Linked DNA regions of Thiorhodovibrio winogradskyi. The protein of the gene in region 1 interacts with the protein of each later gene in a pairwise test. Links are inferred from orthologs where the notes say so. Each region holds a gene or a part of one and is shown on either strand. Other genes may lie near its edges.

Region 1 (12,011 bases):
GATGCAGGGCGCGAAAAATAAAATCGTGCACCTGGCGCCCCTCGCGAAACCGGACTTCCTGCTTGGCCGGATGAACATTGACATCGACCTGGCGCGGATCAAGCTCCAGAAAGAGCACATAAGCCGGATGACGACTGTGATGCAGCACGTCCTGATAGGCCTGGCGCACCGCATGGGCAACCAGCTTGTCGCGCACCATGCGACCGTTGACGAAGAAAAACTGCCGGTCCGCCTGCGAGCGGCTGAAGGCCGGCTGCGCGACCCAGCCAAACAGTCGCAGCCCAACGGCCTGATCCTCAAGCATCAGGGCGGCGTCGAGGAAATCGCCCCCCAGGGTTTGTTCGAGCCGCCGCCTCAGGCTTGCTTGCCCATCGCTTGCTTGCCCGTCGTTAATATCCCCATGACTGGGGGCACGCAGATCCAGCACCGAACGACCGTTATGTTCCAGCCGAAAACCGACCCTGGCATGCGCCAGCGCCAGCCGCCGGATGAGTTGTTCAATATGGCCCAGCTCAGTTTTCTCAGTGCGCAAAAACTTGCGCCGCGCCGGAGTATTGAAGAACAAATCCAGCACCTCGACGCTGGTACCCGGGGCATGAGCCGCCGGTTCCGCCGCCGGGGTCTGGTCACTGCCATCGGCGGTGATGGCGAATCCATGGTCCGCGTCGGCACGGCGCGAGAGGATCCGCAGCCGCGCCACCGAGGCCATGCTGGGCAGGGCCTCGCCGCGAAATCCCAGGGTCGCGACCGACTCCAGATCGGCCAGCGAGGCGATCTTGCTGGTTGCGTGGCGCGAGACCGCCAATGGCAGCTCCTCGGCGCTCATGCCGCAACCATCGTCGCGCACCAAAATGCGCTTGGCACCGCCGCGCTCCAGGAGCACCTCAATCTGGCGCGCACCGGCATCCAGACTGTTTTCGACCAGTTCCTTGACGATGGACGCCGGGCGCTCAATCACCTCGCCCGCGGCGATTTGATTGATTAATTGAGGTGGCAACGACTTGATGCGTGACATGGGTGGATGGAAACAGAAAAGACCCGATACTGGCAACCGCCGGAGCTCAGACTGACTGGGCTTGAGCGCAGGGAACGCGCGCCCCCGCGGCCTTCCGGCGGCGCGGTTTAGGCCGCTCCCGCCAAGCGCTGGCGCAGCGCTTCATACAGGCAGATGCCGGCGCTGACGGAGACGTTTAGGCTTTCGACCTGGCCGCGCAGCGGCAGGGCGGCGAGTTGGTCGCAGCGCTTGCGCGTGAGCCGGCGCAACCCCTGACCCTCGCTGCCCAGGACCAGTGCCAGGGGGCCGGTCAACTCCAACGCGAACAGGCTGGCGTCGGCCTCGCCGGCCAGGCCGATCACCCAGAGCCCTCGCTCCTGTAACCGCGCCAAGGTGCGCGCGAGATTGGTCACCTGCACGAAAGGGACGCTAGCCGCGGCACCGCTAGCCACCTTGACCGCCGTGGCGGTGAGCCCGCAGGCGCGATCTCGCGGCGCGATCACCGCCAGCGCACCGGCGCCGTCGGCACAACGCAAGCAGGCGCCCAGGTTGTGCGGGTCGGTCACACCATCGAGCACCAGCAGCAGCGGGTCGGCCGGGCCGGACGCCAGCAGTTGGTCGAGATCGGCCTCGCCGCGCGCGGCGGGCGCTTGCGTCCAGGCCAATGCACCCTGGTGATTGCCGCCGGCAGTCGCCTCATCAAGCGCGCAGCGGTCTTGCTGACGCACTGGCACCCCGGCGGCGCGCGCCAAATCGACCAGCTCGCTCAGACGCCGATCACGGCGGGCGCGATCAAGCCACAGCTCACGCACCCCGCCCTGACTCAGAGCGGCGCGCACGGCATTGATGCCCATGACGGGCGCGCCGCCCTCGGCGTGGGTCATGCTTGCGGCAGCCGGTTTCAGAAAGGCACTCCGGCTCAACCAACCGCACGCTTGCGGTTGCCGCGTCGCCGTGGTCGCTTGGCGCCCTCGGCTTGTTTGGCCGTGGGCGCCAGCACGAAGTCGATCTTGCGCTCGTCGAGATTCACCGCCGCCACCTGCACCCGCAGCCGGTCGCCCAGGCGATACACCTGACCGGTACGGGCGCCATTGAGCCGGTGTCCGATGGGGTCGAAGTGGTAGAAGTCGTTATCCAGCGCGGTGATGTGCACCAGCCCATCGACATAGACATCGTCGAGCTCGACGAACAGGCCAAAACCCTGCACGCTGACAATGGTGCCGTCGAACTGCTCGCCGAGCTTGTCGCGCATGTACTCGCACTTGAGCCAGTCGCTGGCGTCGCGGGTGGCCTCGTCGGCGCGCCGCTCCGTGCCCGAGCAGTGCTCGGCGATCTGCTGCAGCTCGGGTTTGGAATAATCCAACTCCGCCACGCCACCACCGGCCAAAATGTGCTTGATGATGCGGTGGACGACCAGATCCGGATAGCGTCGAATCGGCGAGGTAAAATGGGTATAGCCCTCGTAGGCCAGGCCAAAGTGACCGACATTGTCCGAGCTGTACATCGCCTGTTGCATGGAACGCAGCAGCACGGTTTGGATGAGATGAAAATCCGCCCGTTTCCGCACCGAGTCCAGCAGGGTGCCGTAATCCTTGGCGGTGGGCTTATCCCCACCAGGCAGATTCAACCCCAGTTCGGCGAGAAATTCCCGCAGATCGGAGAGCTTCTCAGCCTTGGGCTGCTCATGGATGCGAAAGAGCGCCGGCATCTTCTTGCGCTCGAACAGGCGCGCGGCGGCGACATTGGCCGCGAGCATGCACTCCTCGATCAGCCGATGGGCGTCGTTGCGAGCGCGCGGCTCAATGGCCTCGAGCCGGCCTTGGTCGTTGAAAACGAACTGAGTCTCGACCGTGTCAAAGTCGATGGCGCCGCGCCCCCTGCGCGCCTCAAGCAAGGTCTGAAACAACTGATGCAGCTCATGCAGATGGGGCAGCAGCTCGGCATACTGCTCGCCCAGCGCCGGGTCGCCCTCCAGCATGGCGGCCACCTGGTCGTAAGTCAGTCGCGCGGCGGAGCGCATGACGCCTTCAAAAAAGCGCGAGCGGGTGACCTTGCCGTCGCGGTTCACATAAAGCTCACAGGCCATGCACAGCCGATCAACCTGGGGGTTGAGGGAGCAAAGCCCGTTGGAGAGCACCTCCGGCAGCATGGGGATGACGCGATCGGGGAAATAGACCGAATTGCCGCGCGCGCGACCTTCCTGGTCCAGCGCATCTCCCGGGCTCACATAGGCCGAGACATCGGCAATACAGACCAAAAGCCGCCAGCCCTTGGGCTTACGCTCGGCATAGACGGCGTCGTCGAAGTCGCGCGCATCGGCCCCGTCGATGGTCACCAGCGGCAGATCGCGCAAATCCTGGCGTTCGGCCTTGGCGGCTTCCGGCACCTCCTCGCTTAAGCCAGCAATCTGTTGCAGCACGGCCTCGGGCCAGTCGACGGGGAGATCGTGCGCGCGAATGGCGATATCGGTCTCCATGCCAGCGGCCATGTGATCACCAAGCACTTCCAGCACCTGACCGAGCGGCTGGGTGCGCTTGGTGGGTTGATCAGTAATCTCGGCCACCACGATCTGGCCCTTGGTGGCCGACCCCACCCGATCGCTGGGAATAATGATGTCGTGGCTGATGCGCTTATTATCCGGCACCACGAAGCCCACGCCGCTCTCGGAGTAGAAGCGCCCCACCACCGACTGGGTATTGCGCTCGAGAATCTCCACCACCGCGCCCTCGAGTCGCCCGCGCCGGTCGCGGCCAGTCACCCGCGCGACAATGCGATCACCATGGAAAAGCGCGCGCATTTCCTTGGGATATAGGTATAGATCATCCCCGCCCTCATCGGGCTTGAGGAAACCAAAACCATCGGGGTGACCAATCACCCGCCCGGCGATCAGGTCCTTCTTGTTGACCAGGCAAAAAGCATCGCGGCGATTGCGCACCAACTGCCCATCGCGCACCATGGCACCCAGGCGGCGCTCGAGTGCCAACTGCTCCTCGGGATCCTTCAGGTCGAGAGCCTTGGCCACGCCGGCGGCATCCATGGGTACCCCACGCTCGGTCAGGATCTCGAGGATAAACTCGCGACTGGGGATGGGCTTGTCGTATTTCCGCGCCTCGCGTTCGCGATGCGGATCAAGCACTTTGGCGGATTGGGATTTTTTGCGTCTGGCCACGATGGAAAGGCTTCCGGCTGAGAAAACCGCTAGTTTAACCCACCCGAAGCCGCCGGGTGTGCTGACAAGGGATCTTGTAGCAATTCCAAATTTCGTTTTCCAGCGCCCGGTTGTTGGCCCGGTTCTCAGTAGACGCGCCATTTTGGCGCGTCATGAAGTGGCTGGAAGCCGCCACTACAGCGAATAAGACTCCCAATGTTGGAATGGCTGGCTGGGCGAAGTCTGAGCACAGGATTCTCGTTGCTGTTGGCCTGGTATCAATTGTCCGGCGCCTGATCGCCAGGTGGGCCTGCCGCGGGGGCGTCCGCGGGTGGACCCGGGAGCAGCCCGGGCTGCTCGGCGCCATCCACACCATCGCCGCCGTTGTCGCCGGCCGCTTGTCCGGCTGGCTGATCGGGGTTGTCGGGGGCATCCTGGCCGGCGGCTGGATCGGCATCCTGGTCACCAGCCTGGCCATCGGCCTGGTCATTCATTTGGTCAGCGGCAGGATTCGCACCAGGGTCGCCAGGTTGCTCGGCGGCCGGGTCCGCCGGCTGTGGTTCGGCTGCCTGGGCATCGGCATCTGGGTCGGCTTGCGCATCCTGACCGGCTTCGGCAGCGCCCGGCTCGCCTGGTTGCGGCTGCCCATCCGCGCCTGGAGCATCTGGAGGGACATCTGGGGGAAGATCTGGGGGAAGATCTGGGGGAAGATCTGGGGGAAGATCTGGGGGAGCATCGGGCGCTGGCGCGTTGGCCGCGGCATCCGCCTCGGGTTCGGGCTGTTCAGGCAGTTCCCGCACCAGGCGCAGATGAACGACGTTGCGCTGGTTGGCGCTAAACTCCTCACCAAAGGCAAAGCCAAGCTGGCCGGCGCGTGGGGAATTATCGGCCTCGGCGGAGTTGAACCAGAACCAACCCGAGGGCGTGTTGGGAAAGAGCGACAGATTCACGGCTGGTAACAGGCAGCCGGGCTGGATGATCTGGCGCAGTTCATCGAGCCTGGGAATGCGCCAGTCATCGTAGCCGGCAAAGGTGCTTGTCTCGGCGATTGCGAGCGCCCGCTCCCAGGTCAAGTAGGCCAGGCGGCCGTCGCGACAGCGCTCGCCCCGCAGACCCTCGGCGCATTGCTTCCAAACCAGGCGGTTTTGTTCGTCGCCGACGGTTCCGTCTTCACTGAGTGTCCAGCGCTCTTCGTTGATATTGTCCTCGGGTCCGCGACCGCAATTGGGCTCTTGGGCCTGTGCGGCGGCCAGGGTCGGTAACAGGCAGAGCCCAATCAGCACCAGGGCCCGCACCATTTCCAAGCCGATCAATGGCATACCAACCAATTTAACATGGCGGTTTAATCTGGCGCGGCACGCAAGCAGGCGATGGCCGCTTGCAGGGGCTCGATCACGGGTGTGATCTTGCGCCGCATCAGGGTGCCAAGGGTGGTCGGATCCGGCAGCACCGGGCGCAGGGTAGCGTAGCTCACGCCCGAGAGCAGGCGCAGGGCGGACAGTTCGGGACCGATGCGCGGCAGGCGCTCCAGGCAGGCATGCGCGCCTTCAGGCACCGTGCCGCTGGCAACCGCGTCGGCCTCGGCCTTTAGTTCGGCCAGCGTGAGCCTGGGCTCGCCCTCGGGGCGCATGGGGCTGAAATACTCACGCATCAGGTCGAAGGCGGCGGTGACCACCTCCTGATTGGGCGGCTTGGCCAACACCCGCGACAGGGTGTCGAGAAACCGCTGACCGCCACCGCTGGCACAACGCAACAGCAGCCATGCGACCGTGTTGCCGTCCGCGGCGAGCGGCGCCAGCGCCTGGTCGAGTTGCGCAAGATCGGCTCGCGGCGGCAGTGGCGCGGGCAGATCGTCCGGCAGGGCGCGCAGAAAGCCGAGCAAATAGGCCTGTTTGCGCGCGGCTTTTTGCCACAGATCCTGGCGCGCCTCGGGGCCGATCAAGCCCGGCCGCAGCACCAGGCGCACGGACTCCATCATGCGCTCGCTGTCAGTCTCGAACGGCAGGAATTCGATTAGATATGAGGCCAACTCGCGGCCCAGCGCGCTGCCAGCGATGACAGGATTCGCAAGCATGCGCCGAGCGTTCCTGGCATCCTCCATCGCCCACCAGGCGCGGCGGGCAAGCTCCTCGGTCAGCCCGGGCGAGCAAACCGCCGCCACCACGGCCTCGGGCTCACCCAGCATCAGCAGTTGTTCCAGGCTTTCATCGCGCATCTGGCCCATGCGCGTCCAGCGCCGCAAATAGACCGGATAGCCGCCGGGGGAACCTAGAATATGACCCGAGATGAGTTCGCGCACGGCCCGCAAATAGGATTCCGGGCGTCCGGTGGGATGCAAGATGACACCGCGTTCGCCTTGGTCCGTCAGCCCGTAGACGATGAGTTTTGATTCATCAATACGAATAGCACGCGGCTTGTTGGCAAGCAGCACATTTAAACGCAAAGAGTCTTCGCTCGATAGATCCACGATATAGAGAGCCTCAGGATGCGGACTCTTGGTGGACGCCCGCGCTTAGGCGTCGCTTGGCGGCTTGCAGGTCGTGTCTTTGGGGTTGAGAAAAATAAAGTGCTGTTCGCCGTCGTCCAGGGTGACAAAATCCATCACCGCCGTATCGAGCAGAGGCACGAACTCGGGCGCCATGACAATATCCACGCCCTCGGAAGTGAAGCGGATATCCTCCTCGCTGAGTTCATCGAACCCCATGCGGTAGTCAATGGAGCCGTCCGGATTTTGCACGGCCGCCAGGCGCAGGGACAACCCCTCGGTCCCGCCTTCTTGCGCGGCTTTGGCGACCTGTTCGGCCGCTGTTGGAGTCACTTTAAACATAAGCCGGATTTCCTAGTCGTCTGTCGCTGAATCTTGCCAGCAATGCCAAGTGTGAGTGTCTTATTTGATGTAGAAGCGGCTTCCAGCCGCTTCATGACGTGCCAAGATGGCGCGTCTAGCCACCAAGGTCATTGTCACAATGAGAATACACCCGAAGAACGCTTCGATGCACTGCACAAGGTTGTTGGTGTCATGGCGATTTTCAACCATGCCGCGGCGAGCACTGGCAGGGTGCCCCTATCTTTGGCCATTGTCTCAGGCGATGCTGTCGCGGGCAATGCGCCGCCACACCTCAGCCACCCAGCGTGCGTTCAATGCTGGCGACGAAGCGCCGCGGCCAGCAATTGCCCCCCACGCCACGCAGATGAGCATAGCTGGCCAGCAGGCGATTGTGCACAATGCCGTCATGTTGTCCGTCCACGCCGGTCCCGCGCAAGACTTGGTAGGCATAGGTCCAAGTGGGATCAGGGCTGACCACGGCGGAATGATGGAACTCATGCGCGCTGAGATCACCCGTCTCCGCCGTACCCAACCAGGGACTGGCCCCGGTTTCGCGCAGGCGCACATAGCCGCGCCCCTGAGGCTTGGCGTGCATGGCCACATCGGCATTGAGCACGCCACACATATCCGCCGAGCGCCCGTTCCAATGCAGTTGGCGGCACAGGTACATTAACCCCCCACATTCAGCATACACTGGCTTGCCCGAGGCGATAAAATCCGCCACGCCCGCGCGCAAGCCACGATTGGCCTCCAGCGCCTCCATGTGACATTCCGGAAAACCGCCGCCAATCAACAAGGCATCCACCCTTGGCAGCTCCGATGCGTGCAGCGGACTGAAGCTCAGCAACTCAGCCCCAGCTTGCTCAAGCGCGGCCAGATCATCCGGATAATAAAAGCCGAAGGCGGCATCGCGCGCGATGCCGATTTTGATCCCGGATGGGGCTTGAGGCCCAGCATCCGCTGTTGGCCTTGCGCTAACAGCGGCCAGGTTGACCGGTGATCTGGCTGGCTGACTGACTGCCTGGCTGGCTGGCGGACCGGGTGGCTCCTTGGCCGCGATCGCCAGCAGCGCATCGCAGTCAACATGCTCGGCGACCCGAGCTCGAATTTGCTCGACCTTGCGGCCGGCGGCCAGCGCTTCGTTGCTCGGCACCAGTCCCAGATGGCGCTCGTCGATGTCCAGCTCAGCCAGACGCGGCAGCATGCCAAGCACGGGTAGATCAGTGTAATGCTCAACCACCCGCAACAGGTTGTCGCCATGACGTCCGCCACCGACGCGGTTTAAAATTACCCCAGCCATGGGCAGTTCGGGATCAAACGCCTGGAAGCCCAGCAGCAAGGGCGCGATGCCACGGCCCAGGCCCTTGCAGTCAATCACCAGCACCAGGGGCACGCCCAGGAGTTTGACCAGCTCGGCATTGCTGCCGCTGCCATTGAGGTGGACACTGTCGAAGAGACCGACGTTGCCCTCGATCAAGCGCAGATCGCTGCCCTGCCCATCGCGCTGAAAAGCCGCGCGAATCTCGTCGGCGGCCATGGTATGAAAATCAAGATTAAAGCAGGCCCTGCCCGCGGCGAGGCCGAGCCACATGGGGTCGATGTAATCCGGGCCTTTTTTGAAGGGGCTGACCGTCAGGCCACGGCGGCGCGACTCCGCCGTGACGCCGATGCTGAGCGTGGTCTTTCCGGAGGACTTGTGCGCCGCGGAAAAGTAGAGGCTAGGCATCTGGGCCGCTTGTGCGAATCAACCGGGAGGGAATGAATGAGGGGCGAATCGATTCGCCCCCTAGGGGATTTTACTGCTGGCGACTTTCAGCGGCGGCAACATGGGGGTCGACTGCTCGGTCGGCGAGCGATTCTGGCAGGAATTGCAGGACCCGGATGCCCACCGTGGTAATGAGCAGAGCCACGGCCACGCCGCCGATGCCAAGCAGGAGCTCTGGCAGACTTGGCCAGTAGGGAGCAACGGCCCCGCCGATGTCGCCCGGAGCACCGAACTCGACCACCGACATGCCGGGGAACATTTCCTGCGGATAGGCCTGGCTGCCAATGATGATCACATACATGGCCGCCAGTCCGCCGATAATGACCAGCGCGCTGGCCAGGGCGATGGCACGCGGATTCTTGCTGTGTCGCGGGTGATAGATGATACCCAAGGGAAGCAGACTGCCGATCATCATCCAGCCAAGCCAAAAGACCAGGGTATAAATGCCCCCGCTGACCAGCAGAAAGTGCTCAATGCTTTGCGTCTGAGCACCATAGAGGCGGGTCAGGTGGTAAATGAGGGTAAAATAAAGCACCCCAGCCACGAACAAGCCGAGCAGGTTTTTCAACCGCTTGAGCATGAGAGCGCCGATGGGTCGATCATCCTGAGCAAAACTGTACATTAACACTAGGATGTAAATGGCGAGACCGTAGGCGAATGACATCACGACGAACATGGGTGCCAGCACTGCCGTGTCGTAGGCCTCGCGTCCAACCAGAAAGCCGAAGATGGAACCAGTACCAGTGGTCAGCGCCAGACGCCACAAAAAGGCGAAGGTGCCAACGGGTTTTTTGTAGGGGTCGCCCTTGCGATCCGCCATGGTCCAGAGGTAGGCGATGACGATTGCGACAAAGCCAGTGTAAAGAAAAATATTCCAGGCGAAGATGGAACTGAAATTATAGGTGGTCATGGCCACGGCGAGCCGGTCCGGGCGGCCAAGGTCCAGCACCAACACCAATAGACCACCAACCAGCAGAGCTGCCGCCAACAAACCGGACAGACGCCCCAGGGGTTTGTAGAAGGACTTGTCGAACACTGTGCCAATGGAAGCGACGTTGAGCGCACCCGAGGCCGAGACGATCAGGAAGACTGCGAACACATGCGGCGCGCCCCAGACCACCGAGTTGGTCATACCGGTGACCCAATGGCCCTCATGTTCCATATAGAGCGCGGCCAACCCACCGATGGCAATGACGCCAGCCAATATGGCCAGCAGGCTCCAGTAGCGCGATGATTCGATACGCCATTCGCGATAGACGATTCTTCTCATGACCGCTTGTCCTCGCGGGTTAGATGCCGGCATAGCGCACGCCGGTATTGAGTTCGAGATCCTGGCGGATCTGACGACTGTTGACTTGCCGCAGGGCCTCGCGCAGCGCGCCGTGCGGATCGTTCAGGTCGCCAAACAGGATGGCGGCATGGCCAACCTCCTGGCAGGCATCGGCACAGGCAGTGCTGCTCTCGCCGTTGTCGAGTCGATGGACGCAGAGGTTGCAGCTCTCGACGCAACCCTTGCCGCGTGGCGCCCGGGTCAGCTTCTGCACGACTTGTTCGTGAATAAAAGAGCGCGCCTTGTAGGGGCACGCCATCATGCAGTAGCGGCAACCGATACAGGTGTGGCGATCCACCATCACAATGCCGTCGGCGCGTTTGAAGGAAGCGCCGGTCGGGCACACATCCACACAGGGCGGATTCTCGCAATGCTGACACATGAGCGGCAGATTGGTCATGCGCCCAGTCAGGTTGTCGCGCAGCTTGACTTTCCTGATCCAGGTCGCGCGCTGGTTGTCCCATTTGAGCGGCTTGATACCCTCGGGCGTCTCCTGCAGATCGAGGCCATTTTCGTGATCGCAGGCATCGACGCAGGCCGTGCAGCCGTCGGCGCATTTGGCGGTGTCGATCAGCATGCCCCAGCGCTTGATGTCGGTCACCGGGGTGGTGCGCGGAGCCGCGACTGCCGCCGTATGCAGCACCACACCGGGGGCCACCGCGGCGGTGGCCAGCCCAGCGGCGGTGGCGAGAAAGTCACGTCGGCCGCGGTCAGGCTGTTGCACGAGATCTGGCTGTTGGTCGCTATCTGGCTGTTGTGTGTGCTCGCTCATCGCTCTTTAAAATCCTCCTGCCGAACCGCTTCCGGAATCTGCACCAGTGTGGCGCCCAGTGCGTCAACAAGTGGGTGAACGCCTGTCAGGGTGGTGACTGGCCGGCTAGTGACGGGATGAACAGCCGCTGGCCCCTGGTGCAACGCCCGCGCGGGGACCGACCTGTCTTGCTCGGTCACCTGATTCCAGCCTTCACCGTCTGGAACAGTCGCGTGACAATCAAAGCAATTTAAGGTTACCGCCGCCGTTTCATGGCAGGCATTGCAGAATTGACCCTTGCCATTGACGGGAATCGGCACTCCATCCGCGGTATGTCCGGTATGGCAGCCCACGCAGCCCGAAAGACTGTATTTGGTGTGCCTGATGCCGTTGTAGACGGTTGTATCGCGCTGGTGGCGAATATATTCCATGTGGTAGCGACGCATCTCGCGGGTAGGCTCGACGCAGCTATCGAGCCCGGCCGCTTTCGAGCCAGTTACGACAAAGCCGCCGATGGCCTCGGCGCGAACATCCCCGGCGCCCAGCAATGCGGCACCCATTACTGCCAGCACCATCAGAGTGGAACAACCCGCGAACCACCAGGGTTTGGTGACTTTCGCTTCCGTCATGGACGCCTCCGGATATCCTGTGTCTTCTCGCCCAATTGAATGATCGGGTGCTCGGTGCAACTTCCCCACGCTTTCACCGCGAGAGGGCACGACGCCGCGAAGTGGCGCCCCCCCCTCAGTCCGGGCTTACTCACCCAGCCCCATCTTGATGTAGCCGGTCGGACAGACATCGGCGCAGATATGACAACCGATGCATTTTGCATAGTCGGTATCGACATAGCGACCGGTGGTACTTTCGTTCTTGTCGACACGGAAGACCGCATCCTGGGGGCAGAAAATCACGCAGTTATCGCATTCGAAGCACATGCCGCAGCTCATGCAACGCTTGGCCTCGTTAATGGCTTCTTCTTCCGCGTAGCCGATCACGCGCTCCTTGAAGTGGCCAAGAACGTCATCGGCGCTAGGGACTTCTTCCTTACGATGAATGCGCGGAGTGTATTGGAAGTGCCCCAGGAAGAGTTCATCGTGCGGTATAACCTCGGCGCCAGACCTGTCCTCGTAATTATGAATGGCATACTTGGCGTCGGAAGTGCCCCGCAAGTCGCCGTTATGCGCATCGAAGTGCTC
Region 2 (12,262 bases), 3.9 Mb from region 1 along the record:
TCGGCAAGATCGATCAGCAGGGTGGCGTCCGGGTAGTGGTTGAACAGAGCGCGGAAACGCTGTTCCTGGGCCTCCAGCGCCTGGTAGTTAGCCTGCATCTGCTGGTTGAGCTGGTCAAGCTCGCGCTGATGCTGCTTGAGCAGGTTGAACCAGTGGTTGTAGTAGAGGCTGACCAGATCGCGCTGGCTAACCAGCCCGCTAAAGCACCCCGCGCCATCAACCACCACCACGCGCTTGATGTGTTGCTGGCGGCACACACGCAAGGCATCGGAAATGGTGGTTTCGCGGCTCAGCGTCTTGACCGGCGCTGTCATGCAGGCGCCCACCGGCTGGTCGAGGTTAGCACTGGAGCTGATCAGCTCCACCATGTCGCGCTGGGTGAGGATGCCGACCGGGCGTTGCTCGTGCAGCACAATGCAGGCGGTGAACTGGCCTTGGTCCATGCGTTCCATGACCCTGAGCACCGAGGGTCTTTCGTCTACAGTGAGTGGCTGCATGCCCTGGATCAGTTCGCCCAGGCTCTGGGTCTCGGCGAGCATGCTGGGGTCGAGGCTGGCGGCGAGGTCGCTGTAACTGACGATGCCCTCAAGCTCGCCGGACTGGCCCACCAGGCAGATGTGCTCGGCCGGATTGCGAATGGCGTTCAGCCCTTCAAGCACTGTTTCATCGGGATCGCATAGCGCTGGCTCCGGCAGGTCGAGTTCCACGAGCGGCGTCGCTAGCGGCACCCCCTGAGTCTGAAAGGCTAGCAGGCGGCTGGATAGGATCAGCCGGTAGCCGGGATTGAGGCTGACCACGACACTGCGGATGTTGTGCTGGCCCATGGTGCGCGCCACCTCGGCTAGGTTGGCGCTGGCCGGCAGGGTGATGACACTGGGGGTGGCGATGCTACGCAGCTTGGGGAAGAACATCGGGTGCCTGATCGGGTTGCTTGAGTGATGTCCGGGAGTTAAGCCCCCGACGGTCAGTTTGCAGAGGCGAATTGATTCCTCAGGTTTCGGGGTTCCAAGTTGAGCCGCTTGTCAACTCAAGCCGTCCTGGTTCCTGGACTGCGGAATGTTCGATTCAGCGGTTGCAAATTTCGTTTTTCAGCGCCTGATTGTTGGCCCGGTTATGAGTAGATGCACCATCTTAGCGCGTCATGAAGCGGCTGGGAGCCGCTTCTATCGCTACTCGAGCAACTCAATTTTGTTTTTCTACTTTGCATCACCTTCGAGCTAATGCGAGTACAGGCGGCAGCTTGAGCACATTCAAACACATTTAGTTCAGTTATTGTACACTAATCGCAATACAAAGGGCAGAATAAAGCTAGAGGTCAGGGCCATCAGCCCCATGGCCAGCGCCGCGAAGGCCCCGGCCAGAGCGCTGATTTGCAGCGCCCGCGCGGTGCCGATGCCGTGCGAACTCAGCCCCAGGGCCAGACCGCGCGCGCGATCATCACGCACGCGAACAAGCGCCAGAACGGCCGGGCCAATCACGGCGCCCAGCACCCCGGTCAAGACCACCAGCACGGCGGTCAGGGATGGCAGCCCGCCGGTCTTCTCGGCAATACCCATGGCCACGGGCGTGGTGACCGATTTGGGCGCCAGGGACATCAGTGTTTGTCGCGAAGCACCCAGCCAGTTGGCGATGAGCATGGCGCTGCCCGCCGCGACCAAGGCGCCAGCGGCAATGGCGATCAGAATCGGGAGCCACAGCCGTCGGATCAGATCCAGGTGCCGGTAGAGCGGCACGGCCAGAGCCACGGTGGCCGGTCCGAGCAGAAAATGAATGAATTGCGCCCCTTCGAAATAGGTCGGGTATTGGGTGCCAGTCGCCATCAAGAGTGTCACCAGCATGAGAATGGACAGCAACACCGGGTTGAGCAGCGCCTTGCGTCCACTGCGCCGAAACAGCCAATCCGCCGCCAGATAGGCCAGCAGGGTCAGCGTCAGATGCAGCAACGGGCTGGTTGCGAGATAGACCCAGAGGGTATCGAGGGCGTTTGCTGGTGGCATGGATCAGGAGCCCTCCTCTCGAGGGCCCTCGCGCCACCGGATCAAGGCGGACATCAGCAGGCCAGTCGTCACCAGGGTGAGCACCGTGCTAAGGACAAGCGCCAGGGTGACGGCCAGCCATTCCGCGCGCAGCATCGCCAGATGGAGCATAACGCCCACGCCAGCAGGCACAAAGAGCAAGGAGAGGTGCGCGAGCAGCCCATCGGCCACCTGTCCCAGTCCCGCGGGCACCCCGCCACGCAACACCAGCCCGACAAAGAGCAACAGCATGCCGAGAACCGGACCAGGCACTGGCAGGGCGAGCAAGAGCACCAGGACCTCGCCAATGAGTTGACATAGCAACAGCAGGGCGATGAATCCGAGCGGCATGGGAATCACGCGCCCGATCTGCCCTTGTTCTTGCTGCCCAGGGTCCTTGGTAGCGCGACGGATCCTCGCGTCGCCTTGGTTCTTGCCCTGGTTCTCACCCGGATCCTTGCCCAGGTGATGATTCAGCATCATGCGCGGATCACACCTTAAACCGCCCGACACGCTGCAGCTGATCGGCCGCGAGCTGCGCCAGTTCGACCGCGGCATTGTTGATCTGGCTGGAGCCGTTGGCGATCTGTTCCATGGCCTGGGCGCCATTGACCAGATTACGGTCCACTTCCTCGGCCACGGCACTTTGTTCCTCGGTGGCACTGGCGATCTGCATGTTCATATCGCGGATGCGGGTCACTGCCTCGGCGATACTGGTCAGTGCTTGACGCGCACTCTCGGCCATCTCGGCATTCTTGTCCACCCGCGTACTCGCCTGCTCCATGGCGCGGACGGCCTGGCTGCTGCCGTCCTGCAGGCGCTCAATCATGGTCTGGATCTCTGTGGTGGAGTCCTGGGTACGACTGGCCAGGGTGCGCACCTCGCCGGCCACCACCGCGAAGCCGCGTCCCTGATCGCCGGCGCGCGCCGCCTCGATGGCGGCATTGAGCGCGAGCAGGTTGGTCTGATCGGCAATGCCGCGAATCACATCCAAAACCTGACCGATGTTCTCGGCATCCTGCGACAAGCGCCCGACTGCCGCGGCCGTGGTTTGAATCTGCTCGGCGGTGGTCTGGATGAGTTTGGCGGCCTCACTCATGACACTCTGGCCCTGCTGGGTTTCCTGATCCGCCGCGCGTGCCGCCTCGGCGGCATCGGCGGCATTCCGGGCCACCTCGGCGACCGTGGCGGTCATTTCGTTCATGGCCGTGGCGACCTGATCGGATTCCGACTGCTGGCGCCCGATCTGGTCGCTGGTGGCGCCGCTGGTTGCGGTCAGCTGCTCGGCCGCGGCGGCTACCCGCTCGCTGGCGGTCATCGCCTCGGCCACCAAATCGCGAACACGACGCTGGAAACGGTTGAAAGCCGTGGCCAAATCCGCCAGTTCATCGCGTCCGGTCTCGGGCAGATTTTGGGTCAGGTCACCCTCGCCATCGGCAATCTCGCGCATGGTCTCGGTCGCCGCGCGCACCCGACGCACAATGGTCCGTGCCAGCCAGGACATGCCCATCATCGCGATGAGAACGGCGATGACGGACACCAGCACCATAAAGGTCGCCGATTTTCTGGTCTGGGCCGCCGCCGCCTCGGCCAGGGTCAGCGCCTTGGCCACCGGCACCTTGATCTGCACCGCCCATGGCATACCGGTGTGGCCAAAATCAATGGGCGCCAGGGTGAAGATTTCCTCATTGCCGGCGGCAGAGACGGATTGCACCTGCATGCTCTCACCACGCTCAATGGCCTGGCGCACCTTGTCGCCTTCATCGTGCAGCTCGGCGACATTGCGACCAACGAACTCAGGATGTGCGCTGCTCGCGATCAGGGTGCCATCGTTCGCGATCACCGCCACACTCGACTCGCCATCAAACAATCCTTGCGCGACACGCTCGACCTGGGCCTGCAAGTCAGCGAGGGGGTAGTCAATGCCGGCGATGCCGCGAAACAGGCCGTCAAACATCACCGGTGCAACCAGGGAGGTGGTCATCAGCTTGCGCCCACGCACCTCGGCGAGGCGCGGGTTGATAATGGCCTCGCGCCCGCTGCTCTTCGGAAGCTGATAATAGTCGCCAGCGCCCGGCTGCTCATGATCGGCCAGGGCCTCGAGTACCAGGGCGCCCTCGGCATCACGGGTCCAGTTCGAAATGAAGCGCCCACTGGCATCCGTGCCTGGGGTGTTGGCCTGTTTGGCATCCTGGCGGTCGAAGGCATCCGGCTCCCAGGCGGTATAGACGCTGACGAAATCCGGGTTCTCCTGCAGCACGGCCTTGAGGATTTGGTTGATGTCATCGCGCGAGTAGAAAGCGACGCGATCAGCCCAGAGTCCGGAGCCGATGATCCAGTCCCAATCCGCAATCCGCCGCCCGTAGGAGAGCTTGGGCTTGGGCTCGCTGCTGCCGGGCAGCGGCCAGCGATAATGCACATAGCCCTCGCCTTCGTCGGCGACCTGCTGTTCAAGCGCGACGAACAGATTCTGGTCGCGGCCCATGGCATTTTCGTATTTGGGGCTGTCGAGAATTTGCCCATCCAGCTCGGTGGCGATGGGATGCATCAGCATGCGCGGAATTGGCTTGGTTCTGTCCTGCACCCAGAGATAATTGCCATTGTCATAGCGCAGGGTACCGATCACCCGCAGCGCCTCGGCCTGTGCCTGCTCACGCGTCATGCTGCCATCGCGCTCGGCGGCGAGATAGGGCGCGATCAGCGATTCGGCCAGATCGGCGGCCATTTCCATCCGGCGGAAGCGCTTGCGCAGGCGCTCCCAATCGGCGGCGGTAAGCTTTTCGTCATCCGGACGCGCGGCGGAGACGAAGGCCTGGGCCAGGGTGCGCGCGGCATTGAGTGGCACCTCCAGCGCCGCCTTGATGCTCGCGGCCTCGCTGCTCGCGACATTGCGCGCTAGATCGCGCGCCGCCCGCAGGCCGGATTCGCGCTGGACGTCGGCCATCTGCTGCATGCGCATGACCGCGTAGCCAGTGATGACCAGGCCCAGAATCACCATGGCAACGCCGGACCAGAAAGCGATGCGAAATCCGATGGAATGGCGATTCAACATGGGTACTCTCGTCTCTTTAACTCAGGTTGGTTGTTCGGGATCAGGCATCTGAGCCCCAGTTTTTGCGCCCGGAGGCTACAACAGTTGACAAAAAATCGTCAACAAAACCCAAACGCTCTGGATCAATGAGCATCGCACAAATTGCCATGACCGGAAGGCCGGGATTCGCGATAATAGCCAACGGCTGACCCGCACGCCCGATTGATGCGAATATGATCGGTACCATCCCCGCAGGCCCGGCATTACCAACCCAAATTAGTGCCGGTCCCATCCATCATGAGGAGCTGTATGAACATCGACGACCTGGAAGATTATGTCACCAACCTGGCGGAACTTGTCGGCTTCGATCTTGAGGCCGGCACCTGGACGCAGGAGCCAACCGCACTGCAGCAGGTCAAGCCCGGACTACCCATTGCCCTGTCGCGGCTCTTTCTGGCAGTGCGCTGCGCCAACCCCTCGGGCACCACCAGTCAAGGTTCATAGCCCCGTCTTCATCAGAAGATGAAACAGCTGTTGTCTGGCAAGGCCAGCCACACCCAGTCAACCATCACATTGGTGCTTGACCGGATGGGCTGAACATGGCATTCTATCGCGTCAATTTGGCTACGTAGCTCAGTTGGTTAGAGCGCGGCACTCATAATGCCGATGTCGCTAGTTCGAATCTAGCCGTAGCCACCAGAAATTACATCGCACAATCAGCCGCTTCAGAGCGGCTTTTTTGTGCCTGGTCTTTGCGTCCGTTAACCGGTGCTCAACTTTCAGGAATGCGCAACACTTGGCCGACGCGGATGCGGTCATCGCGAAGCTGGTTGAGCGAACGCAGCGATGGCAGGCTGACCTGATAATCGCGGGCGATATCGAGCAGAGTATCGCCATGCTCGATCACATGTCGGACGGAGCGGGCACCGCTGCTGTTTTGCATCGCAAACAGTGTTTGCGGCAGTGGATTGGCCGCGAAGTAGCGCTTGACACCGTTCAAAATGGCTTCCGCGACCCGCTGCTGAAAGGCCGGATCGCGCAGGCGCTTTTCTTCCTGGGGATTGGAAATAAAAGCTGTTTCCACCAGCATGGATGGAATATCCGGCGCTTTCAGGACCGCAAAGCCGGCGGACTGAATGCGACTTTGATGCATTTTGCCGAGTTGCCCCAGTTCCTCCAACACCGGCTTGGCCGCCAGCAAACTATGCTCCATGGTCATGTTTTGAGTCATGTTCATCAGCACGCCGGCGACTTCTTCATTGCTCTTGCCAAGGTCGATGCCGGCGAGCAGATCGACTTCGTTCTCACGCGCGGCCAGCCATTGCGCGGCCTCACTACTCGCGCCAAGCTCGGACAAAGTAAAGACCGAAGAGCCGCGTACCTTTCGATCATGAAAGGCATCCGCATGAATGGAAACGAACAGATCCGCACGATGCTTGCGGGCAATGCGAATGCGATCACGCAAAATCACAAAGCGGTCGCTGTCGCGGATCAGGGCCGCGCGCATCCCGGCCTGCTGATCCACCAGATGGGCGAGCTTCCGCGCAATGGAAAGGGTCACGTCCTTCTCCCGAGTACCGAGGACGCCAATGGCACCAGGATCCTTGCCTCCGTGACCCGCATCGATGGCGATCACCACATCGCGCGCTTTAAATGAGCGCTGCTGCACCGAGGGATGCCCGGATAGATCACGCGCGGCCGCTGACAACGCCTCCTGGCGGGCTTCTTGCTGTGGCTTGGGGGTGAGATCGACCACCAATCGATGCCCATAACGTCCGTCTGGTTGCAGACAGAAGCTTTTGACCCGCACCTTGCGCTTGAGGTCGAGAACAATTCTGGTGCTCTTGCCGGCACGCTCGCCGCTGCGGATGCGAGTCAGCAGTGGATTGCCCGCGTCAGGCTGGCGCAACTCGCCACCAAGGCCAGTGCCCGCCAGGTCGAGCACCAGACGATCCGGAGAGTCGAGCGAGAAGATATTGTGCTCGACCACCGGTCCGGAGGTATCGAACACTAAACGGGTCATCTCTTCCTGGCTGGATAGACGCGCACCCAGAATCTCGACCCCAGCGAGGGCGCTTGAGGTCAAGGTCAGCAGAGTGATGAGCAAGACGGCGATGAGACGGATAGTTTCCATCGTGCCCCCCCGCGGGAAGCCTCGGACTTCAAAGGTCACAAGATGTTAGACGTTAATGTCTCAAAGCATAGCAAGTGATAGCAAAATTGTCTATTTTTTCTGATATTTGCCAGTGTTTTCTCTAAGCAGTATAAAGTCTTGCGCACGCATCGCATGCCCAGAAGATGGCGTGCGCCTAGACATTGGTCGGCGCCAGCACCCGCGTCGCCTCGCCTGCGACCTGCCGCCAATCGCCGCGACCGCGAAAACTCACCGAGCGCCCCGGCGGCCGCGATGCGATGCGAAGGCTGAAATCCGGTGGTGGCAGCACTCCGGCTCCGCGCTCGGGCCATTCGATCAACAACAGGCCGCCGTCGCCGAGCAGCTCCTGCCAGCCAAGATAGTCAAGCTCCTCGGGGTCGGCCAAGCGATAGAGGTCGAGATGAAAAATGCGCCTGGGCGTTGATTCGATCCTGATTTCGTAGGGCTCGATCAAGGTATAGGTCGGGCTGCGCACCGCGCCCTCAACACCATAGGCGCGCAGCAAACCACGCACCAGGGTGGTTTTGCCGGCTCCGAGCTCGCCGTGCAGAAACACCAGCGCCCCCTTGGGTGCCGGCATGGCCTTTTCCAGCCCCTTCCCCAGCCCCGTCCCCAGCCAGGGCGACAACAGCGGCGCCAAGCCTTGACCCAGGCGCAGCATGGCTGACTCATCCGGGATGGAAATCTCTGTCATCGCCTTGACTCCCCAGTCTTCTGCCGCCGCCATTGTCGGCGCAGGGCGGCGATGAGATCGGACGCTAGCAGGCCGCGTTCCCCCTTGCGCGCGGCCCAGTCCGCCGCCGCCGCATGCAGACAGACACCGGCACTGGCGGCCTGTTCCAGATCGAGCCCCTGGGCCAGCAGGGCGCCGATGATACCCGTGAGTGCATCGCCCATGCCGCCGCTGGCCATGCCGGGATTGCCCTGGCTGCACAGCGCTGGCCCTGGTTGTCCGGAGCTGGTGATCAGGGTGCCCGCGCCTTTTAAGACCACTGTGCCGCCATAGCCTTGCTGCAATTGAGTAGCGGCCGCGAATCGGTCCTGGGCGATGTCGGCTGTCGTGCAGGCAAGCAGGCGCGCGGCCTCGCCTGGGTGAGGCGTCAGTATCCAGTTGTCACGCCGCCCGGGTTGCTCGGCAAGCAGATTGAGCGCATCGGCATCCAGCACCAGCGGACGCGGCCCGCTTTGCTCGGCTTGCAGCACATGCTCAAACAGTGCCCGTCCCCAGGGATCGCGCCCCAGGCCCGGCCCGAGCGCGACGACCGTCGCCTGCTCAAGCAGGGGGGCGAGCTGATCAGGCGTGGAGATCGCCGCGACCATCAGCTCCGGGCGGGTCAGGTTAAGCAGCGCGGCATGCTCGGGATGGGTCGCCACCCGGACAAGACCGGCGCCGGTGCGCAGCGCGGCCTCGCCGCACAGGCGCGCGGCGCCACTCATGCCGGGGGCGCCGCCGACGACCAGCACATGACCACAGTGGCCTTTGTGCGCGCTGCGCGGCCGGGGTGGAATGCGTGACGCCTCCTTGGGCCAATCGGTGCGGCGCGCGGCGGCGACCGTGCTGGCGTAGACCGCCGCCGGAACCTCAAGCGCGTCGAAGCGAACATCACCCACACAATCAGGCCCATCGCCGGTGAACAGGCCCTGTTTCAACCCAATAAAGCTCAGGGTCAGGGTGGCGTGGATGGCATCACCCAGGATCTGGCCCGTGTCAGCGCTGAGACCCGAGGGAATGTCCACCGCCAGAACGGGCGCGCGGCTTTGATTGACGCGCCTGATCGCGGCGGCCATGTCGCCTGTCACCGCGCGCGTTAGCCCAGTGCCCAGCAGTGCATCCAGGATCAGATCGCTGGCATCTGGCCATGCGGGCCAGGTCGCGACCCGGCCGCCAGCCTCGGCATAAGCAGCCGCCGCCGTTGCCGCCGCGCCGCTCAGCCGGCTGTGATCGCCAAGCCGTACCAAGCGCACCTGGCGCCCGGCTCTGTGCGCCAGGCGTGCCACCACATAGCCATCACCGCCGTTGTTCCCTGGGCCGGCCAGGATGGTCAGACGCCCAGCTTGGGGCCAGCGGTCTTGGATCAGCCGCCACAGGGCAGTGCCGGCGCGTTCCATCAGGGTTTCGCCGGGGATGCCGAAGCGCTCGATGGCGCAGGCATCGAGCATGCGTACCTGTCCAGCCCGATAGAGCGCGTAGGGCAGACGGTCGGTGCAGGGCATCAAGCGCGCCATGATGCTTGCCTTGGCCAGTGCCGCAGCCCTGGCGGATTCCTGGCCTGCGTCAGGTTATGTGACTCTTGAGCAGGTACGGACTGACAGGCCAAATATTTAGGCGCGTCTTCCAGGGAACTGACTCGACACTCTTGTCCAGAGGTTGCCATGGATTCACCTCTTTACTGGTCAAAATTGGGTTGACCTCAGTATGATCCCAACAACCAAGACTGCAAAGCCTGGACAGTACTAGCTTAAACACGCAAACATTGAACACAAAAATCGTGGTCAGCGGGCTTTTCAATACCGATAATCCTGTTATGCAAACTTGAGTCCTCTCCGATAAAGTCCCCGGACCGTCCGACCGAGAGCCGAGGGTTTTGGGGGCTTCACGGTGGAATGGCTTTTCGGAGGGAACTCAAAGCTGACGCTCAATGACCAGATGTGAGTCCAACTCCTGCACGCCCGGCATGTACTTGGCCAGGCTTTCGGCGACATTTCGCTCGGCCACTGAGGTGACGGAACCGCTCAGGATGACTTGGCCATTTTCAACCGCCATGTCGATGGCGCGTGCGTTCACTCGGGTGTCCGATGTCATCAGAAGGTGTAGACGGGCTTGTATCCAGGCATCCTCGACCTTCTCGGCCTCGGCGCGCCTTTGGGCTTCGCGTTCCTTGGGGATGAGTGCCGGGTCGACGCTAATATAGTTGAAGACCTCATCGACGCCCAGAGTGCTGACGGCCATGGCCGCCAGCCGATCCTTGGTGGAGGCGGCACCGACCTGTCCGTGCAGGCGCGCCATGCCTTTGTCAACCTCGACGCTGACATCCAGCGGGCTATTGCGGGTTTGCCAGCGCAAGCGCTGGCGCAGCCGCGCTGCCGTGGTGCGATCACTGACGTCATCAATCAGTGTGCCAGAGTCTTCCGGTATGGCGGCGTCCCGGTCGAGCGCATCGACAATCTTGGTGTCATCCTTGGCCATCAATTCCGCCAGCTCGCGTGCCAGGTCGGCCTCGATGGCGTTGGCCACGGCGCCTTCCAGCCGCCATTTGTTGGGGAAAGGGATGACGCGAATCTCATACCCGTCGAGCAAAGGGTTAATCCGCATCAGCATTTGTGCCTGAGCGGCGCGGACATCGGGTGCTTCGGCGCTTGTGGCGGTGGCGACGAGCAAAGCTAGGAGGACAACGCCGGCCAGCGTCTGTATGAGCAAATGCCGGCGTCGATGAACACTTGAGAGAATCATAAACAGCTCACGAAAAGCATCATGGAAGGGCCTCGGGAGCAAGGATCGCGTGACTGGCAACCTGGGTTCAATTGGTGATCTAGGTTCAGTCAGCGATCCGGGCTTTCTTGGCAACAGGAATTGAGCTGATCACGGCGCGACGCCGCGCCGCGACCAGTGCTATCATTGGCGATTGGCGCGATTAACGCATTTCGTTGACGGCTTCCTTCACCCGTTCGGCCAGCACCGGGTCATAACGCATGCCAGAGGCAATGTCGTTGTAGTCGGCGATGGAAATGCCGCTGTCTTCGACCGCCTTGACCATGGCTTCCTGTGTCTCGCGCTGCATGCTCTGGGCCGCCTCGGTGGATTTGGCGCTGGACATCTCCTCGGTCAGCTCCTGATTAAGCTGCTGCACCTCCTGAAAGGCCTCGGCAAAGGTCTCCAGGGTCGCGTCGTCGACCTCGACTTGCTCCATGCTTTGAGACGAATAGCTGCCCTGGGGCTGTCCGCCGGACGGTTGGCCGCCAGACGCGGCGCCGCCGCCCATGGATTGCGCTTGCACTAGACCCGCGGTCAGCAGGCCGGCGGCAAGCAGGGCGGTTTTGGTCAGTGCGTGGGTGTTGCTTAAAGTCATCATAAGACCTCCTTTGGGTCAGTTTGGTGAATGGCACCCTGCAATAATCAGAGACCGTGCCAAACATCCGCGAAAGGATATTTTTTGCTTTTATTTTAATTACATAGGATATAATTCACAACCACCTCGGCGCAACCCGCAGGGGCTAAAGGTGGGTCAATTCGCTACATGGCGCATTCTGCTACGGGTCATCCGAAGTCGCCTCGCCCAGCTTCCGATACAGCGTCTTGCGCCCAATACCGAGGATGCGCGCGGCACGCTGTTTGTTGCCGCCGGTCCAGTCGAGTACCGCGCGGATGTGACCGGCTTCCACCTCGGCCAGCGTCGGCCAGTCATCATCGCTGCTCCCGGTTTTCGGCTGATCCGGTGCCGGCGCGGCCGCGCGCACCCGCTCGGGCAGATCCTCAAGCGTGATGCGCGCGCCCGCGGCCAGGGTGACCACCCGCTCGACCAGGCTGGCCAGCTCACGCACATTGCCTGGATAGGCATAGGTCAGGAGCGCGCGCCAGGCCTCGGGCGCGAACACGGGCGCGGCGCCGGCGCTAGCGTGCAAACCGAGAAAATGCCGCAATAGATGGGCGATGTCCTCGCCGCGCTCGCGTAGCGGTGGCACATGCAGGCGAAAGGTCTCGAGCCGATAGAACAGATCCTGGCGCAGTTCGCCGGCGGCGATGCGCGCGCTCGGATCCTGGTGGGTGGCGGCGAGGATGCGCACATCGGCGGGGATCTCCTGGTTGGCGCCGACCGGTCGCACCTGACCATCTTGCAGCAGGCGCAGCAGCTTGGTCTGCATGGCCGGAGGCATCTCGGCGATCTCATCGAGAAACAGGGTGCCGCCATCGGCCTCCAGAAACAGACCACGGCGGGCCGCGCGCGCGCCGCTGAAGGCGCCGGCGGCATGGCCGAGCAACTCGGATTCGAGCAGCGTCTCGGGAATGCCGGCGCAGTTCAGCGCCACGAAAGGCCGGTCACGGCGCGGGCTCTCGGCGTGCAG

Evidence for each region.
Region 2: the proteins of rlmB (region 1) and tsaE interact in binary tests that used the Escherichia coli proteins (3 or more experiments, as listed by UniProt). The link is inferred for Thiorhodovibrio winogradskyi from one-to-one orthologs.

Annotation. Positions count from the first base shown.
Region 1 is NZ_CP121472.1:366,321-378,331, reverse strand. Bases 1-2,749 are described here. They hold rlmB (23S rRNA (guanosine(2251)-2'-O)-methyltransferase RlmB), read right to left. Parts: upstream 1,879-2,749; coding sequence 1,123-1,878; downstream 1-1,122. Other genes in these bases: rnr (ribonuclease R), read right to left, coding at 1,914-2,749; mutL (DNA mismatch repair endonuclease MutL), read right to left, coding at 1-1,015. In the rest of the region: more of rnr, read right to left, coding at 2,750-4,163; Thiowin_RS01905 (Lcl C-terminal domain-containing protein), read right to left, coding at 4,421-5,461; Thiowin_RS01900 (sulfur reduction protein DsrS), read right to left, coding at 5,485-6,609; Thiowin_RS01895 (HesB/IscA family protein), read right to left, coding at 6,655-6,969; Thiowin_RS01890 (cobyrinate a,c-diamide synthase), read right to left, coding at 7,262-8,695; nrfD (NrfD/PsrC family molybdoenzyme membrane anchor subunit), read right to left, coding at 8,766-10,004; sulfate reduction electron transfer complex DsrMKJOP subunit DsrO, read right to left, coding at 10,024-10,836; Thiowin_RS01875 (sulfur reduction protein DsrJ), read right to left, coding at 10,833-11,444; Thiowin_RS01870 (NAD(P)-binding protein), read right to left, coding at 11,571-12,011. UniProt on the Escherichia coli protein: Specifically methylates the ribose of guanosine 2251 in 23S rRNA.
Region 2 is NZ_CP121472.1:4,297,213-4,309,474, reverse strand. The notes cover bases 6,126-9,125. They hold tsaE (tRNA (adenosine(37)-N6)-threonylcarbamoyltransferase complex ATPase subunit type 1 TsaE), read right to left. Parts: upstream 7,896-9,125; coding sequence 7,356-7,895; downstream 6,126-7,355. Other genes in these bases: Thiowin_RS19655 (NAD(P)H-hydrate dehydratase), read right to left, coding at 7,892-9,125; Thiowin_RS19665 (N-acetylmuramoyl-L-alanine amidase), read right to left, coding at 6,126-7,180. In the rest of the region: Thiowin_RS19695 (response regulator), read right to left, coding at 1-911; Thiowin_RS19690 (LrgB family protein), read right to left, coding at 1,266-1,997; Thiowin_RS19685 (CidA/LrgA family protein), read right to left, coding at 2,001-2,498; Thiowin_RS19680 (methyl-accepting chemotaxis protein), read right to left, coding at 2,506-5,067; Thiowin_RS19675 (hypothetical protein), read left to right, coding at 5,356-5,550; more of Thiowin_RS19665, read right to left, coding at 5,819-6,125; more of Thiowin_RS19655, read right to left, coding at 9,126-9,427; Thiowin_RS19650 (BON domain-containing protein), read right to left, coding at 9,825-10,652; Thiowin_RS19645 (DUF4168 domain-containing protein), read right to left, coding at 10,834-11,271; Thiowin_RS19640 (sigma-54-dependent transcriptional regulator), read right to left, coding at 11,450-12,262. UniProt on the Escherichia coli protein: Required for the formation of a threonylcarbamoyl group on adenosine at position 37 (t(6)A37) in tRNAs that read codons beginning with adenine.